DNA from 2 places in the Kitasatospora sp. NPDC006697 genome. Region 1 is predicted to be linked to the other one. Evidence: riboswitches for the same ligand, from Rfam matches in the RefSeq annotation. Region 1 holds a riboswitch; the other holds the start of a gene.
What was found. A riboswitch is a leader RNA that binds a small molecule or an ion and turns the genes downstream of it on or off. The one in region 1 is predicted to bind glycine.
Positions count from the first base shown of each region.

Region 2: another riboswitch for glycine. It lies ahead of gcvT (glycine cleavage system aminomethyltransferase GcvT); the one in region 1 lies ahead of gcvP (aminomethyl-transferring glycine dehydrogenase).

Region 1 covers NZ_JBIAGU010000008.1:55-7,530, reverse strand. The annotation lists gene ACFYNO_RS12935 (glutamate-cysteine ligase family protein) at 1-1,378, opposite strand, end outside; gene ACFYNO_RS12930 (hypothetical protein) at 1,723-2,319, shown strand; gene ACFYNO_RS12925 (DUF5999 family protein) at 2,592-2,780, shown strand; gene gcvP (aminomethyl-transferring glycine dehydrogenase) at 2,840-5,740, opposite strand; glycine riboswitch at 5,970-6,075, opposite strand; gene ACFYNO_RS12915 (PRC and DUF2382 domain-containing protein) at 6,244-7,392, shown strand.
Region 2 covers NZ_JBIAGU010000004.1:46,790-54,265, forward strand. The annotation lists gene ACFYNO_RS07320 (ABC transporter permease) at 1-884, opposite strand, end outside; gene ACFYNO_RS07325 (enhanced serine sensitivity protein SseB C-terminal domain-containing protein) at 1,335-2,186, opposite strand; gene ACFYNO_RS07330 (enhanced serine sensitivity protein SseB C-terminal domain-containing protein) at 2,275-3,024, opposite strand; glycine riboswitch at 3,157-3,260, shown strand; gene gcvT (glycine cleavage system aminomethyltransferase GcvT) at 3,413-4,531, shown strand; gene gcvH (glycine cleavage system protein GcvH) at 4,621-5,001, shown strand; gene glyA (serine hydroxymethyltransferase) at 5,111-6,379, shown strand; gene ACFYNO_RS07350 (L-serine ammonia-lyase) at 6,552-7,476, shown strand, end outside.

The DNA of each region.
Region 1 (7,476 bases):
CCGCCTGCCAGGCCGCGCCGTTGGTCCGGCGCAGGCAGCGCTGCTCGATGATGCCCAGGTAGCGGTCCCGGTCGGCGGGCTGCACGCCCCACTCGTCCAGGCCCTGGTAGGCCAGCGGCAGCAGTTCGCCGAGCACCAGGTCGACCACCGGCACCTCGGCCGGCCCGCCCTTGGCGCCGCGCCCGGCCCGCGGCCAGCGGACCACGCTGTCGATGCCGTAGCGGGCGGCGGTGTGGAAGTTCTCGTCGGCGACCGCGAACGGCAGCCGGTTCCAGACCGGGCGCGGCTGCTCGGCCAGGGCGCGCACCAGTCCGTAGTAGAAGGCGGCGTTGGCCAGCGTGTCGGCCACCGTCGGGCCGGCCGGCAGGCAGCGGTTCTCCACCCGCAGGTGCGGCACGCCGTCGGCCACGTCGTAGATCGGGCGGTTCCAGCGGTAGATGGTGCCGTTGTGCAGCTTCATCTCGAACAGCCGGGGCACCCCGCCGGAGGCCAGCACCTTGGCCGGGTCCTCGTCGTCGCAGATCGGCAGCAGCGCCGGGAAGTACCGCAGGTTCTCGGCGAACAGCTGCTCCACCGAGTCCACCCAGCGCTCGCCGAACCAGGTGATCGGCCGCACCCCCTGCGCCTTCAGCTCGGCCGAACGGGTGTCGCAGGCCTGCTGGAAGAGCACCGGGCGGGTCTCCCGCCACAGCTCCCGGCCGAACAGGAAGGGCGAGTTGGCGCCGAGCGCGACCTGCACGGCGGCGATCGCCTGGGCCGCGTTCCAGACCGGCGCGAACCGGTCGGGGGTGACCTGGAGGTGCAGCTGCAGCGAGGTGGCGGCGGCCTCGGCGACCATGCTGACCGAGTCCAGCTGCAGGCGCTCCACGCCCTCGATGTCCAGCGCGATGTCCTCGCCGCGGGCGGCCATGATCTGGTCGCTGAGCAGGCTGTAGCGGTTGTTGTGGCTCATCGCGTCCAGCCCGGTGTGCTGTACGTCCAGGGTCGGCAGCACGCCCACCATGATGATCCGGGCGCCGGCCTCGGCGGCCCGCCGGTCGGCGTAGCGCAGCCCGGTGTCCAGCTCCTCCCGCAGTTCCTCGAAGACATGGCCGCTGAGCTGGTGCGGGGCGATGTTGACCTCGATGTTGAACCGGCCCAGCTCGGTCTGGAAGTCGGTGGAGCCGATCGACTCCAGCACCTGGTCGTTGGTGAGCAGCGGCAGCCCCTGGTCGTCCGCCAGGTTGAGCTCGATCTCCAGCCCGAGCACCGCCCGCGGCCGGTCGAACCGGCCCTCGCGGAGCATCCGTTCCAGCGCCTCCTGACAGGACTGCAACTTACGGCGGTAGTGCTGTCGGTCCGACAGCTCCGCCCTGGTGGTGGTGACCTTCTCCCCCACTGGTTGCCCCCTTCGCCCGCTCGACAGTGCCCTGCATCATGCCCATCCGGAAGATCGATACCCGAGGGCGGCCAATGCCTTGCGGCACAAGGGAACTGACGGTTTCTCACGCCTTCGCCGACTTGCCGAACGGCACGGAAGGTGATAAACAGGTCACCCTGCGCACTTGTTCGAGTGGGCTTCGAGCCGCCTCCGCCGCACCGGACACGATCCGGTGCGGCCGACCGCTGCCATGGGGCCCGCCCGCGCGCACAGCCCCGCGATCACGCCCAACCGGACCCGGCCCCGCGCCACGCCGGTATGCCGCTTTCGCACGCCGATCTCGCATGGAGAGGCGACCCGCCATGACCCTGCAGACCCCCCAGCCACCGCCGAGCGCCCTGCGCGCCGTGCTGGCCGCACTGAACTCGGAGGCCGCACTGCGGCAGCCGGGCGCGGCGGCCGCCCTTCGAAGTACCGCGGGGCAGCTCCAGCCGGCCCATCCGCTCGCCGTCCACCAACTGCCGCCCGGGACCGCCACGGCCCGGGCGCTGGCCACCGCGCCGCGCACCGGCTGGCGGTTCCTGGTCAAGCACGGCACGGCGGTGGTGGCGGCGGCCGAGGTGGCCAAGTCCACCGAGGGGCACACCTTCGCGCACTTCGCGGCCGGCCCGTACCTGGACTCCACGGTGCGGGCGCTGGCCGAGGCCTGGCAGCTGGTCCAGCCGCTGAAGACCGTCTACCGGGCCCGGCTGCTCTCCATCCCGGGCCACTACTCCACCGCCCTGTGGCTGCACGCGGTGGAGGCCGACCCGGCGGCCGACCTGCTGCTGCCGCTGGCTCCGGCCCCGCTCGGGATCACCGCCCACCACGCCTATCCGGCGGACGAACTGCTCGCCCGGCTGGCCCGCCGATCAGCCCGGGCGGTCGCCGTCCCGCTCCCCGGCACCGCTGTCGCCTGACGGCTGCTCACCCGCACGGACTATCCAGGGCCACCCGGCCTGACCATCGCCGGGTGGCCCGTCGGCGTCCCCGGGGTCACTCGGGACCATCTGAATGGGTGATCTCTGACCCGTAGTTGTGGCGCGAGTCACCAAAAGGGCTGCGCAACGGCGATCGGGCGCGGACACTGGAGGCAGCGTGGCAGGACCACCTGTCCTACCCACGGAGGCGCCGGTTCACACCTGCGTTCCGCTGCGGGGGGCGCGAAACGTGAAGTGAAGCGAGGTACCACATGTGCCAGCACCGACCCGAGTGTCCGTCGGCCGACTCCCCTGACCGTGAGGCGGCGGTTCCCGTCGCCCGCCACCCCGAGCAGGGCTGGAGCCTGCTCTGCAACGGGGTGCTGCTCTTCGAGGACACCGGCGAGCTGCTGCCGGACGGCCGGGTGATCGCGCCGCGCCGCTCGCTGCTGGCCGCCTGACGGAACGCCGGAGCCCCCGCGGTCGTGACCGACCGCGGGGGCTCCGGCGTTCAGCGGCCTCAGACGCCGTACTCGTCCAGCGGCGGGCAGGAGCAGACCAGGTTGCGGTCGCCGTAGGCGCCGTCGATCCGGCTCACCGGCGGCCAGTACTTGTCGGCCGGGTTGACGCCGGCCGGGAAGACCGCCTCCTGCCGCGAGTAGCCGTGCGCCCAGTCGCCGGCCATGGTGGCGGCGGTGTGCGGGGCGTTGGCCAGCGGGTTGTCGTCCGCCGCCCACTCGCCGGAGCCGACCTTCTCGATCTCGCCGCGGATCTCGATCATCGCCGCGCAGAAGCGGTCGATCTCGTGCAGGTCCTCGGACTCGGTGGGCTCGATCATCAGCGTGCCGGCCACCGGGAAGGACATGGTCGGGGCGTGGAAGCCGTAGTCGATCAGGCGCTTGGCGATGTCGTCCACGGTCACCCCCGTCTCCTTGGTGAGCGGGCGCAGGTCGATGATGCACTCGTGCGCCACCAGGCCGCCCGGGCCGGTGTAGAGCACCGGGAAGTGCGGGGCCAGCCGCTTGGCGATGTAGTTGGCGTTGAGCACCGCCACCTGGGTGGCGCGCTTCAGGCCCTCGCCGCCCATCAGCCGGACGTACGCCCAGGAGATCGGCAGGATCGCCGCCGAGCCCCAGGGCGCGGCCGAGATCGGGCCGACGCCGGTGGCCGGGCCGGCCTCCGACTGCAGCGGGTGGTTCGGCAGGTAGGGCGCCAGGTGGGCGCGGACCGCGACCGGGCCGACGCCCGGGCCGCCGCCGCCGTGCGGGATGCAGAAGGTCTTGTGCAGGTTCAGGTGCGAGACGTCCGCGCCGAACTTGCCCGGCTTGGCCAGGCCGACCAGCGCGTTGAGGTTGGCGCCGTCCACGTACACCTGGCCGCCCGCGTCGTGCACCAGGCCGCAGATCTCGGTGATCTGGGTCTCGTACACGCCGTGGGTGGAGGGGTAGGTGACCATCAGCACGGCCAGCTGCTCGCGGTGCTGCTCGATCTTGGCCTTCAGGTCCTCGACGTCCACGTCGCCGTCGGCCAGGGTCTTCACCACGACCACCCGCATGCCGGCCATCACGGCGGAGGCGGCGTTGGTGCCGTGCGCCGAGGACGGGATCAGGCAGACGTCGCGCTGGGTGTCGCCGTTGGCGTGGTGGTAGGCGCGCACGGCCAGCAGGCCGGCGAACTCGCCCTGGGAGCCGGCGTTCGGCTGGATCGACACCGCGTCGTAGCCGGTCACCTCGACCAGCTGCTGCTCCAGCTGGCGGATCAGGGTCAGGTAGCCCTGGGCCTGCTCGATCGGGGCGAAGGGGTGCAGCTGGCCGAACTCCGGCCAGGTGACCGCCTCCATCTCGGTGGTGGCGTTGAGCTTCATGGTGCAGGAGCCCAGCGGGATCATGCCGCGGTCCAGCGCGTAGTCCCGGTCCGAGAGGCGGCGCAGGTAGCGCAGCATCGCGGTCTCCGAGCGGTGGCTGTGGAAGACCGGGTGGGTCAGGTACTCGTCGGTGCGCAGCAGCGCGGCCGGCAGCGTCTCGGCGGCCTCGGCCACCTCGGCGCCGACCACCCCGAAGGCGGCCCAGACGGTCTGCAGGTGCTCGCGGGTGGTGGTCTCGTCGCAGGAGATCGAGACGCTGTCCGCGTCGGCCAGGTAGAGGTTGACGCCCTCGGCGCGGGCGGCGGCGACCACCTCGGCGGCCCGGCCCGGCACCTTGGCGGTGACGGTGTCGAAGAACTCGCCGTGCGCGAGCTCCACGCCGCCGGCCCGCAGGCCCTCGGCCAGCGCGGCCGCGTAGCGGTGGGTGCGGCGGGCGATCTCGGCCAGGCCGTCCGGGCCGTGGTAGACGGCGTACATCGAGGCCATCACGGCGAGCAGCACCTGGGCGGTGCAGATGTTGCTGGTGGCCTTCTCGCGGCGGATGTGCTGCTCGCGGGTCTGCAGGGCCAGCCGGTAGGCGCGGTTGCCGTCGGCGTCCACCGAGACGCCGACCAGGCGGCCGGGCAGCGAGCGGGCGTACTCGGCGCGCACCGCGAGGTAGCCGGCGTGCGGGCCGCCGAAGCCCATCGGCACGCCGAGGCGCTGCGAGGAGCCGCAGGCGATGTCGGCGCCCAGCTCGCCGGGCGACTTGAGCAGGGTGAGCGCCAGCAGGTCGGCGGCGACCGCGACGATCGCGCCCAGACCGTGCGCCTGCTCGATCACCGGGGCCAGGTCGCGCACCGCGCCGGAGGCGCCCGGGTACTGCAGCAGCACGCCGAAGACGCCGCGCTCGGCGATCTCGGCCGGGATGCCGGCCGAGAGGTCGGCCACGACCACCTCGACGCCGGTCGGCACGGCGCGGGTGTTGATCACCGCGATGGTCTGCGGCAGCGCGTCCGCGTCGACCAGGAAGACGCCGCCCTTGACCTTGGTGACGCGGCGGGCCAGCGCCATCGCCTCGGCGGCCGCGGTGCCCTCGTCCAGCAACGAGGAGCCGGAGGTGGGCAGGCCGGTCAGGTCGGAGACCAGGGTCTGGAAGTTGAGCAGCGCCTCCAGGCGGCCCTGCGAGATCTCCGGCTGGTACGGGGTGTAGGCGGTGTACCAGGCCGGGTTCTCCATGACGTTGCGCAGGATCACCGGCGGGGTGAAGGTGCCGTAGTACCCGAGCCCGATCATCGAGGTGAGCACCTGGTTGCAGGCCGCCAGCTCGCGCAGCTCGGCCAGCACCTGGGCCTCGCTGCGGCCGGCCGGCAGGTCCAGCGCGGTGATGCTGCGGATGGCCTCGGGCACGGCCGCGGTGGAGAGTTCACCCAGCGAGGCGTAGCCCACCTGGGCGAGCATCTTCTCCTGGGCGGCCGAGTCGGGGCCGATGTGGCGCGACTCGAACGGGCTGGCCGCTTCGAGTTCGGCGAGCGTGGCGTTGCTGCTGGAGCGACCGGCGGTCGGCTGGGCAGTCATGGTGGTCGAGGCCTCCTGGTCACGGACCGGCGGGGGCGCGCACGCACGGCCCTCGCCGCCTGGGGGAGCGGAGCGGCCGTGGCGGGCGGGCCCGACAGGCCTCCCCCTCTGTCATCGGGACCTGAGAGCTTCGCCCGCACGGGGCCGGAGCCCCGTCGGCTTGCACCGTCGGTGAGGGTGTCGCCGCCGGCTCCCTCACCGGCGGTCCTGCCCTGCTTTCCAGAGTGACCTATCCCACACGGTACGGATGCCTGAGAGATTCCGGGGAGGGTTTGCTCCTTCGGCGCCCCAGGCCCCTCGATTTCGAAGGCTGGGGACTCTCCCGAGCGGGTTCGGCGGTCGCGCCCAGGGTACCAGCGCACCCCTTGGTGAACATCGATCAGGTGGCCGATTGCACTCCCTCGAACGGCCGATGGCCTGCCCTGATGGCCGAACCCGGCTGGCTGGCGCCCGCTATGTGCCGTTTGGTGTGAATCGAGAGCGGTACCACCAGGAGGAGAAGCGTGCAGACCGACATCGACCCCCGAGACCTGATCGGGCACAAGGCCGTCGACCGCAACGGCGACAAGATCGGCACGGTGGACGAGGTCTACCTCGACGACGCTACCGGCGAACCCGAGTGGGCGGCCGTGCGGACCGGGATCTTCGGGCGGGACGCCTTCGTCCCGCTGACCACGAGCGAGTTCTCAGGCGAGGAGCTGCGCGTGCCCTACGACAAGTCGCTGATCAAGGAGTCGCCGGACTTCGGCGTCGGTCAGCACCTCTCGCCCGCCCAGGAGCTGCAGCTCTACCGCTACTACGGGCTGGACTCCCCCGCGAGCGGCAAGCCGGCCGGGGCGGCCGAGCAGCCGGACGCCGACTTCGGGCAGACCGCGCCGGCCGCTGCCGCCGCGGCCGCGGCCACCACCGCGGCGGCCCGTCCGGCCGCCGGGACACGGACCGGCGCGGCGAGCCAGCCGGCTCAGGCCGCCCCGGCGGCAGCGGCGGCTCCGGCCGCCGCGATGGCGCCGTCCACCATCGGGCTGGACAAGCCGGTCGAGCCGGTGCCCGCCCCCGTGCCGCCGGCCCCCGAACCGGAGCGCACCGCGATGGCCGGGACGGCCGCGGAGCAGAGCGCCGGCAGCATGCCGCCGGCCGGGCCGATCGAGCTGACCCTGCGCGAGGAGCGGCTGGAGATCACCAACGAGTGGCACGTGCTGGGCACCGCCCGGATGCGCAAGTACGTGGTGACCGAGCCGGTGGAGCGCCGGGTGCAGGTGGTCAAGGAGCGGGTCCGGGTGGAGCGGGTGCCGGTCGGCGAGGCCGAGCGGGCCGCGCTCTCCAGCCAGGACATCGCCGAGGCGGTGGAGGAGGTGACGCTGCACGAGGAGCGTCCGGCCGTCCGCAAGTACCTGGCGCCCCTGGAGCGGGTCCGGCTGGTGGTCGAGCGCTACACCGAGGAGCAGGTGATCAAGGACGAGCTGCGCCGCGAGCAGGTGGAGATCCACGACGAGACCGCCGGCATGCCCACCCCGGACGCGCAGCACTCCGCACACCGGCCCCCGATGAGCAACCAACCTCCCATGGGCGACCAGGCTCCGATGGGCAACCAGCCGCCGATGGCGGCCAGGCCGATGGCCGGCGCCGAGCCGGCCGAGGGCCGCTCCGCCTGAGCCGCCCCTGCCCGGTCGCGGGGGGGGGGGGGCGGGCCCCCCCGCCCCCCGCCCCCCGGGGGGGGGGGCCCCCCGCCGGGGGGG
Region 2 (7,476 bases), on a different contig from region 1:
TCGACCTGGTAGTAGTGGATCGCGTCGTTCATCATCCCGCCCCAGGAGGCCTGCGGTGGCTGGATGCCGACGCCGAGGAAGCTCAGCGCGGCCTCGAACAGGATGTTGGTCGGGATCAGCAGGGTCGAGTAGACCAGGATCGGACCGACCAGGTTCGGCAGCAGCTCCTTGAAGAGGATGAACGGGCCGCGGGCGCCGAGCGAGCGGGCCGCGAAGACGAACTCCCGCTCCCGCAGCGAGAGCGTCTGGCCGCGCACGATCCGGCCCATGTAGGGCCAGTTGAAGAAGCCGATGACGAAGATCAGCACCGAGATGTGCAGCGGCAGGCCGTGCATCCCGAACGCGCCGCCCTGCAGCGAGGCGGAGATGGAGATCGCGAAGAGCAGCAGCGGGAAGGCCAGGAAGGTGTCCATCACCCTGCTGATCGCGGTGTCCACCCAGCCGCCGTAGTAGCCGGCGATCACGCCGAGCACGGTGCCGATGGTGTTGGAGAGCACGGTGGCTCCGAAGGCGACCAGCAGCGAGACCCAGGAGCCCTCGACGATCCGGGCCAGCAGGTCGCGGCCGAGGCCGGGGTCCACCCCGAGCAGGTGGCTGCCGCTCATCCCGCCGAACGAGCCGTTCGGCAGGCCGCCGAGGTCGGCGTTGAGCAGGTCGGGGTTCTGGGCGTTCGGGTCGAGTCCGAGGACCGACTCGAGCGGCTTGGCCAGCACGGCCAGCAGCACCAGCAGGATGACCACGATCCCGCCCGCCATGGCGGCCTTGTCGCGCTTGAAGCGGATCCACGCGATCCGGCCGAGCGATCGGCCCTCGATCCGGATGCCGGCCGCGGCCGGGAGAGCCGGCTCGGGTGCGGCTTCGGTGGTGTCGATCGGTGTGCTCATGGGCAGTTGGCGTCCCCTCGCCGACGGTCGTCGGCCCATGGCAGTCCGCAGGGAGGCATGGCACTGTCAGGTCCAGGTCAGGACCGGTGGGCCAGGCCGCTGCGATCTGCTCGGCTGGTGCGGTGCGCAGAACTCTTCACGCACACGCCATGGCGGCGCCAGCCCTGATTGGTGAAGGATGCCCAACTGTGATCTACCGAATTCGAAGATCACTAAACCAAGGAGTGCATGACAAGTGCCCGACCTGGCAGCAATCTCCTTGGAATCAGCAGAACTTGACGGAATATCAGATTCCCGGCCGACGGAACGTTCGGTGCCTCCGCCCGGCCTCCGGTCACCGCGGCGGGATGTCACTCAAGCTCAACGCAGGCTCAGATCGCGCACCGGGCCCCACCGGAAACAGCGGAGCGCGGGGCGGCTCCCGCCGCCCCGCGCTCCGTCCCGATCCGCTCAGCGCCCCGTCCAGGGCTGCTGCGGCCACGCCTGGCCCGGGTAGCCGTACCCCGTCGGGTAGGACGGCACGGCCGGCGGCGGGGTCGCCTCCCGGTGGTAGAACGGCCGGGAGTTGGCGCGCATCCACAGCGCCACCGGGTCGAAGTCGTCGCTCATCGCCACCGTGGAGACCGCCAGCCCGTGCGGCGCCTGCCCGATCGCCCGCTGCATCAGCGCCCGCACCGCCTCCACGGCCGGCGGCGAGGTGTCGTACAGCTCCAGCCCGATCGCCAGGTACGGCTCGCCGAGGGCCGGCTGCACCCAGGCCCGGCGCAGCGCCCGGACCGGCCGCACCGACGGCGCCTGGTGCGCCAGCAGCGCGAAGAACGCCTCGGTGCCCGGCAGCTGCTGCGGGTCGCTGAGCCGCAGCGGCCCGGCCGGCACCCGGTCCAGTCCCGCCGCCACCCGGCGCAGGTCGGCCCAGGGCACCCCGACCCCGCCGCCCGGGGCGTGCGGGTTCAGCCACAGGCCCCAGCGGGTCCGGTAGAGGGCCCCGGCGATCTCCTGGCCGGTGATCACCTCGTGCGCCCTGGTCCACCCGCAGGCCGCCAGCTGACCGGGCGAGGTGACGGCCGGCGCGTAGCCGAGGCCGCCGATGTCCATGTTCCCGTACTGCGCGTCCGGGCTGCCCGGGGTGCCCTGCCAGAGCAGCATCCAGACCCGGCCCGCCGACAGCTCCCGCAGCAGCTGCTCGTACGCCTCGTACCGCTCCGGGGCGACCTCGCCCAGGGCCCGTTCCAGGGCCCCGGGGTCAGCGCCCGGTGCCGGGCCCCACGGCCCCGCGCCGCCGCCCGCCGCTCCCGTCGTCACCGCTGTCGTTCTCCCCTTGCTAGTACCACTCCCGCCAGCACCCTACGGCGCCCGGCCGACGGCCGTCACCGTGCCGTGCCCGGCCGGCTCAACCGCGCTGGTAGAACGGGTGGACCCGGTGCAGCATCCAGTCCACCACCGGGTCGGCCGCCAGGTCCAGCAGCACCATGTGCACGCCGCCGGGCAGCGGGGCGACACCCAGCGCCCGGCCCAGTGCCGCGTTCGCCTCCGCCGGGTCGGCCGGCGCCGCCGGATCCAGCTGCACCCCCAGGAAGAGCACCGTCGGTTCGCCCTCGACCGAGGCCAGCGCCCGACGGGCCGTCAGTACCCCGGGCAGCGCGGCCAGCTCGGCCCGCACCGCCGCCAGGAAGGCCGCGGGCTCCTCGGCCGGCTCCGGCTCGCGCAGCGCCACCCGGGCGCCGTCGCCGATGGGCGCGCCGGTGGCCGGGTCCCAGCGCTGCTCGCGCGGCCCGCGGCGCAGCTCGCCCACGCCCTCCGGCGGCACCGGGATGCCCACCGGCGCCTCCGGGTTGACGGCGATCCCGATCCCCAGCGGCAGCCCGCGGGCGAACTCCCAGGCCGGCGCGACCGCGCAGCTCAGCCCGGGGGCGTTGCGCAGGAACTGCTCCTCGGAGGAGAAGACCGGCACGTAGGGGCGCCCCGCCAGCTCCACGGTCGGCAGGTCGAGCGCCGTGCCCTGCGGGTCGGCACCGGCCGGCAGCGGGATCCAGACCTGGCTGCGGGCCAGCACCTCGATCACCCGGGGCGTCGCGCCCGGGTCGCCGATCGCCGCGCTCAGCACCTGCTCCAGCTCGTTCGCCGGCCAGCCGCCGCCCATGAGCGGCTGCTCCAACCCCTGAGTCTCCACCGCAGCAGGGTACCGGTCTGCGGTTGACCCACCGACCCCTCTCCCACTGGGCGGACAGACGTGCGATGATGTGCCCGCGCTACGAACTTCATACTGGCCGCTCGAACCCGCGCGGGAGAGTCCGGAGGTGCCCCAGGGCACGGACCGGCGCCGAAGGAGCAAGTCCTCCCCGGAATCTCTCAGGCACCCGATACCGCGTGGGCGAGGCGAATCTGGAAAGTGGAACACGGCCGTGCCGTGCGCCCACCCACGGTGCAAGCCGCGTCATCCTGGTGATGTGCGGTGAAGCTCTCAGGTTGTGACGACAGACGGGGAGACTCACCCCTGACCTGCCTGTTTCCAGACCGGGAGTACCGCCATGTCCCCGCGCCTGACCGCGCTCGACGCCCTGCACCGCGCCCTCGGCGCCACCATGACCGACTTCGCCGGCTGGGACATGCCGCTGCGCTACGGCAGCGAGCGCGAGGAGCACCTCGCCGTCCGCACCAAGGCCGGTCTCTTCGACCTCTCCCACATGGGCGAGATCACCGTCTCCGGCCCGCAGGCCGGTGAGCTGCTGGACCACGCGCTGGTCGGCTTCATCTCCGCGCTCGGCGTGCTGCGCGCCCGCTACACCATGATCTGCCGCGAGGACGGCGGCATCCTGGACGACCTGATCGTCTACCGGACCGCCGAGGACGAGTACATGGTGGTCGCCAACGCCTCCAACGCCCAGGTGGTGCTGGACGCGCTGACCGAGCGCGCGGCCGGCTTCGACGCCGTGGTCCGCGACGACCGCGACGCCTACGCGCTGCTCGCCGTGCAGGGCCCCGAGGCCAACGCCATCCTCTCCTCGGTCACCGACGCCGACCTGCCCGGTCTGAAGTACTACGCGCTGCTGCCCGCCACCGTCGCCGACCGGCAGGTCTGGCTGGCCCGCACCGGCTACACCGGCGAGGACGGCTTCGAGATCTTCTGCGCCCCGGCCGACGCCGAGCACCTGTGGACAGCGCTGACCGCGGCCGGCGCCCCGCACGGCCTGGTCCCGGCCGGCCTGTCCTGCCGCGACACGCTGCGCCTGGAGGCCGGCATGCCGCTCTACGGGCACGAGCTGGACACCACGCTGACCCCGTTCGACGCCGGCCTGGGCCGGGTCGTCCGGTTCGACAAGACGACCAACGGCGGCGAGTTCGTCGGCCGCAAGGCGCTGGAGGCCGCCGCCGCGCAGGCCGAGGCCAACCCGCCGCGGGTGCTGGTCGGCCTGGTCTCCGAAGGCAAGCGGGTCCCGCGCGCCGAGTACTCGGTGGTGGACGCCGAGGGCGCCGTGATCGGCCGGATCACCTCGGGCGCGCCCTCCCCGACCCTGGGCAAGCCGATCGCCATCGCCTACCTGGACGCCGCCCACGCGGCCCCCGGCAGCGAGGTCGCGGTGGACGTGCGCGGCAAGCACGAGCCGGTCACGGTCGTCGCGCTGCCGTTCTACAAGCGCGCCCGCTGATCCTGGGGCAGAGCCCCTTCCCCTCCCGCGACGTCCCGCACAGCGGACGCCGCGCGGTTCCCGCTTCCCACTGATGGAGAATGAGCACCATGAGCAACCCGCAGCACCTGCAGTACAGCAAGGAGCACGAGTGGCTGACCGCGGCCGACGCTGACGGCAACTCCACCGTCGGCATCACCGAGCACGCGGCCACCGCCCTCGGCGACATCGTCTACGTGCAGCTTCCCGCGGTCGGTGACACCGTCACCGCCGGTGAGACCTGTGGCGAGCTCGAGTCCACCAAGTCGGTCAGCGACCTCTACTCCCCCGCCTCCGGCGAGGTCGTCGAGGTCAACCAGGACGTGATAGACGAGCCGGCACTGGTCAACTCGGCCGCCTTCGCGGGCGGCTGGCTCTTCAAGCTCAAGGTCACCGAGGCCCAGGCCGACCTGATGAGCGCCGACGAGTACAGCGCCCTCACCGGTTCCTGACCGAAGCGACGGGCGGCCGCAGCGCGGCGGCCGCCCGGTGTCGAGACCCCCTCGCCCGTCGCCCGCCCCGGCGTGGCACGCGCGACCGCATCGATGGGAAGACGCCCCCATGACGGTTCTGAACGAATCCCTGCACACCCTCGACCCGGAGATCGCCGCCGCGGTCGACGCCGAGCTGCACCGCCAGCAGACCACCCTCGAGATGATCGCCTCCGAGAACTTCGCCCCGGTGGCGGTCATGGAGGCCCAGGGCTCGGTCCTGACCAACAAGTACGCCGAGGGCTACCCCGGCAAGCGCTACTACGGCGGCTGCGAGCACGTCGACGTGGTGGAGCAGATCGCCATCGACCGGATCAAGGCGCTGTTCGGCGCCGAGGCCGCCAACGTGCAGCCGCACTCCGGCGCGCAGGCCAACGCCGCCGCGATGTTCGCGCTGATCCAGCCGGGCGACACCATCCTGGGCCTGAACCTGGCGCACGGCGGCCACCTGACCCACGGCATGAAGATCAACTTCTCCGGCAAGCTCTACAACGTGGTCGCCTACCACGTGGACGAGCAGACCAACCTGGTCGACATGGAGGAGGTCGAGCGCCTCGCCAAGGAGCACCAGCCCAAGCTGATCGTGGCCGGCTGGTCCGCCTACCCGCGCCAGCTCGACTTCGCCGAGTTCCGCCGGATCGCCGACGAGGTCGGCGCCTACCTGATGGTGGACATGGCCCACTTCGCCGGCCTGGTGGCCGCGGGCCTGCACCCCTCCCCGGTGCCCTACGCGGACGTGGTCACCACCACCACCCACAAGACCCTGGGCGGCCCGCGCGGCGGTGTGATCCTCTCCAAGGCCGAGCTGGCCAAGAAGATCAACTCCGCGGTCTTCCCCGGCCAGCAGGGCGGCCCGCTGGAGCACGTGATCGCCGGCAAGGCGGTGGCCTTCAAGGTCGCGGCCTCCCCGGAGTTCAAGGAGCGCCAGGAGCGCACCCTGGAGGGCGCCAAGATCCTGGCCGCCCGCCTGCTCCAGGAGGACGCCAAGGCGGCCGGCGTCTCGGTGCTGTCCGGCGGCACCGACGTCCACCTGGTCCTGGTCGACCTGCGCAACAGCGAGCTCAACGGCCAGGACGCCGAGGACCGGCTGCACGAGGTCGGCATCACCGTGAACCGCAACGCGGTGCCGAACGACCCGCGCCCGCCGATGGTCACCTCCGGCCTGCGGATCGGCACCCCGGCGCTGGCCACCCGCGGCTTCCAGGCCGCGGACTTCACCGAGGTCGCCGACGTCATCGCCGAGGCCCTGCTGCCCTCCTTCGACGAGGAGAAGAAGGCCGCGCTGAAGGCCCGGGTCACCGCGCTCGCCGAGAAGTACCCGCTCTACCCCGGGCTCTGACCCGACCCGCGTGCCGTGTCCGACCTCACCCGGTCGGGCCGGCCGCAACCTCCGGGGCACCGCGCACACTGGATCGTGAGCCGGTGCCCCGCGCCATGCCCGTACCCGTCAACCCTCCGCCCTCCGGCTCGGCAAACCCACCGGTCCACGAGACCAGACAAGGACGTCCCCCGTGGCCATCAGCGTCTTCGACCTCTTCTCCATCGGCATCGGCCCCTCCAGCTCGCACACCGTCGGCCCGATGCGGGCCGCCCGGATGTTCGCCCGCCGGCTGCGCTCCGAGGACCTGCTGGGCCGGGTGGCCTCGGTCAAGGCCGAGCTCTTCGGCTCGCTCGGCGCCACCGGGCACGGCCACGGCACCCCGAAGGCCGTGCTGCTCGGCCTGGAGGGCAACTCGCCCCGCACCGTCGACGTGGCCAAGGCCGACCTCGACGTCGAGCGGATCCGCGAGGACCGCCGGCTCGCGCTGCTCGGCACCCACCCGATCGACTTCGACCCGGACCTCCAGCTGCTGCTGCACCGCCGCAAGTCGCTGCCCTACCACGCCAACGGCATGACCCTGGTGGCCCACGACGCGGCCGGCACCGAGCTGCTGGCGAAGACCTACTACTCGGTCGGCGGCGGCTTCGTGGTGGACGAGGACGCCATCGGCGCGGACCGCGTGGTGCCGGACGACACCCAGCTGCGCTACCCGTTCCGCACCGGCGAGGAGCTGCTGCGGCTGACCCGGGAAACCGGGCTGTCGATCTCCGGCCTGATGCTGGAGAACGAGAAGGCCTGGCGCACCGAGGCCGAGATCCGGGCCGGGCTGCTGGAGATCTGGGGCGTGATGCGCGAGTGCGTCAGCGCCGGCATGGCCCGCGAGGGCATCCTGCCGGGCGGCCTCAAGGTCCGCCGCCGGGCCGCCGCCGGCGCCCGCGCGCTGCGCGCCGAGGGCATCGGCCCGGCCAACGCGATGGAGTGGGTCACCCTCTACGCGATGGCCGTCAACGAGGAGAACGCCTCCGGCCAGCGCGTGGTCACCGCCCCCACCAACGGTGCGGCGGGCATCATCCCGGCCGTCCTGCACTACTTCCAGAACTTCGTGCCGGGCGCCG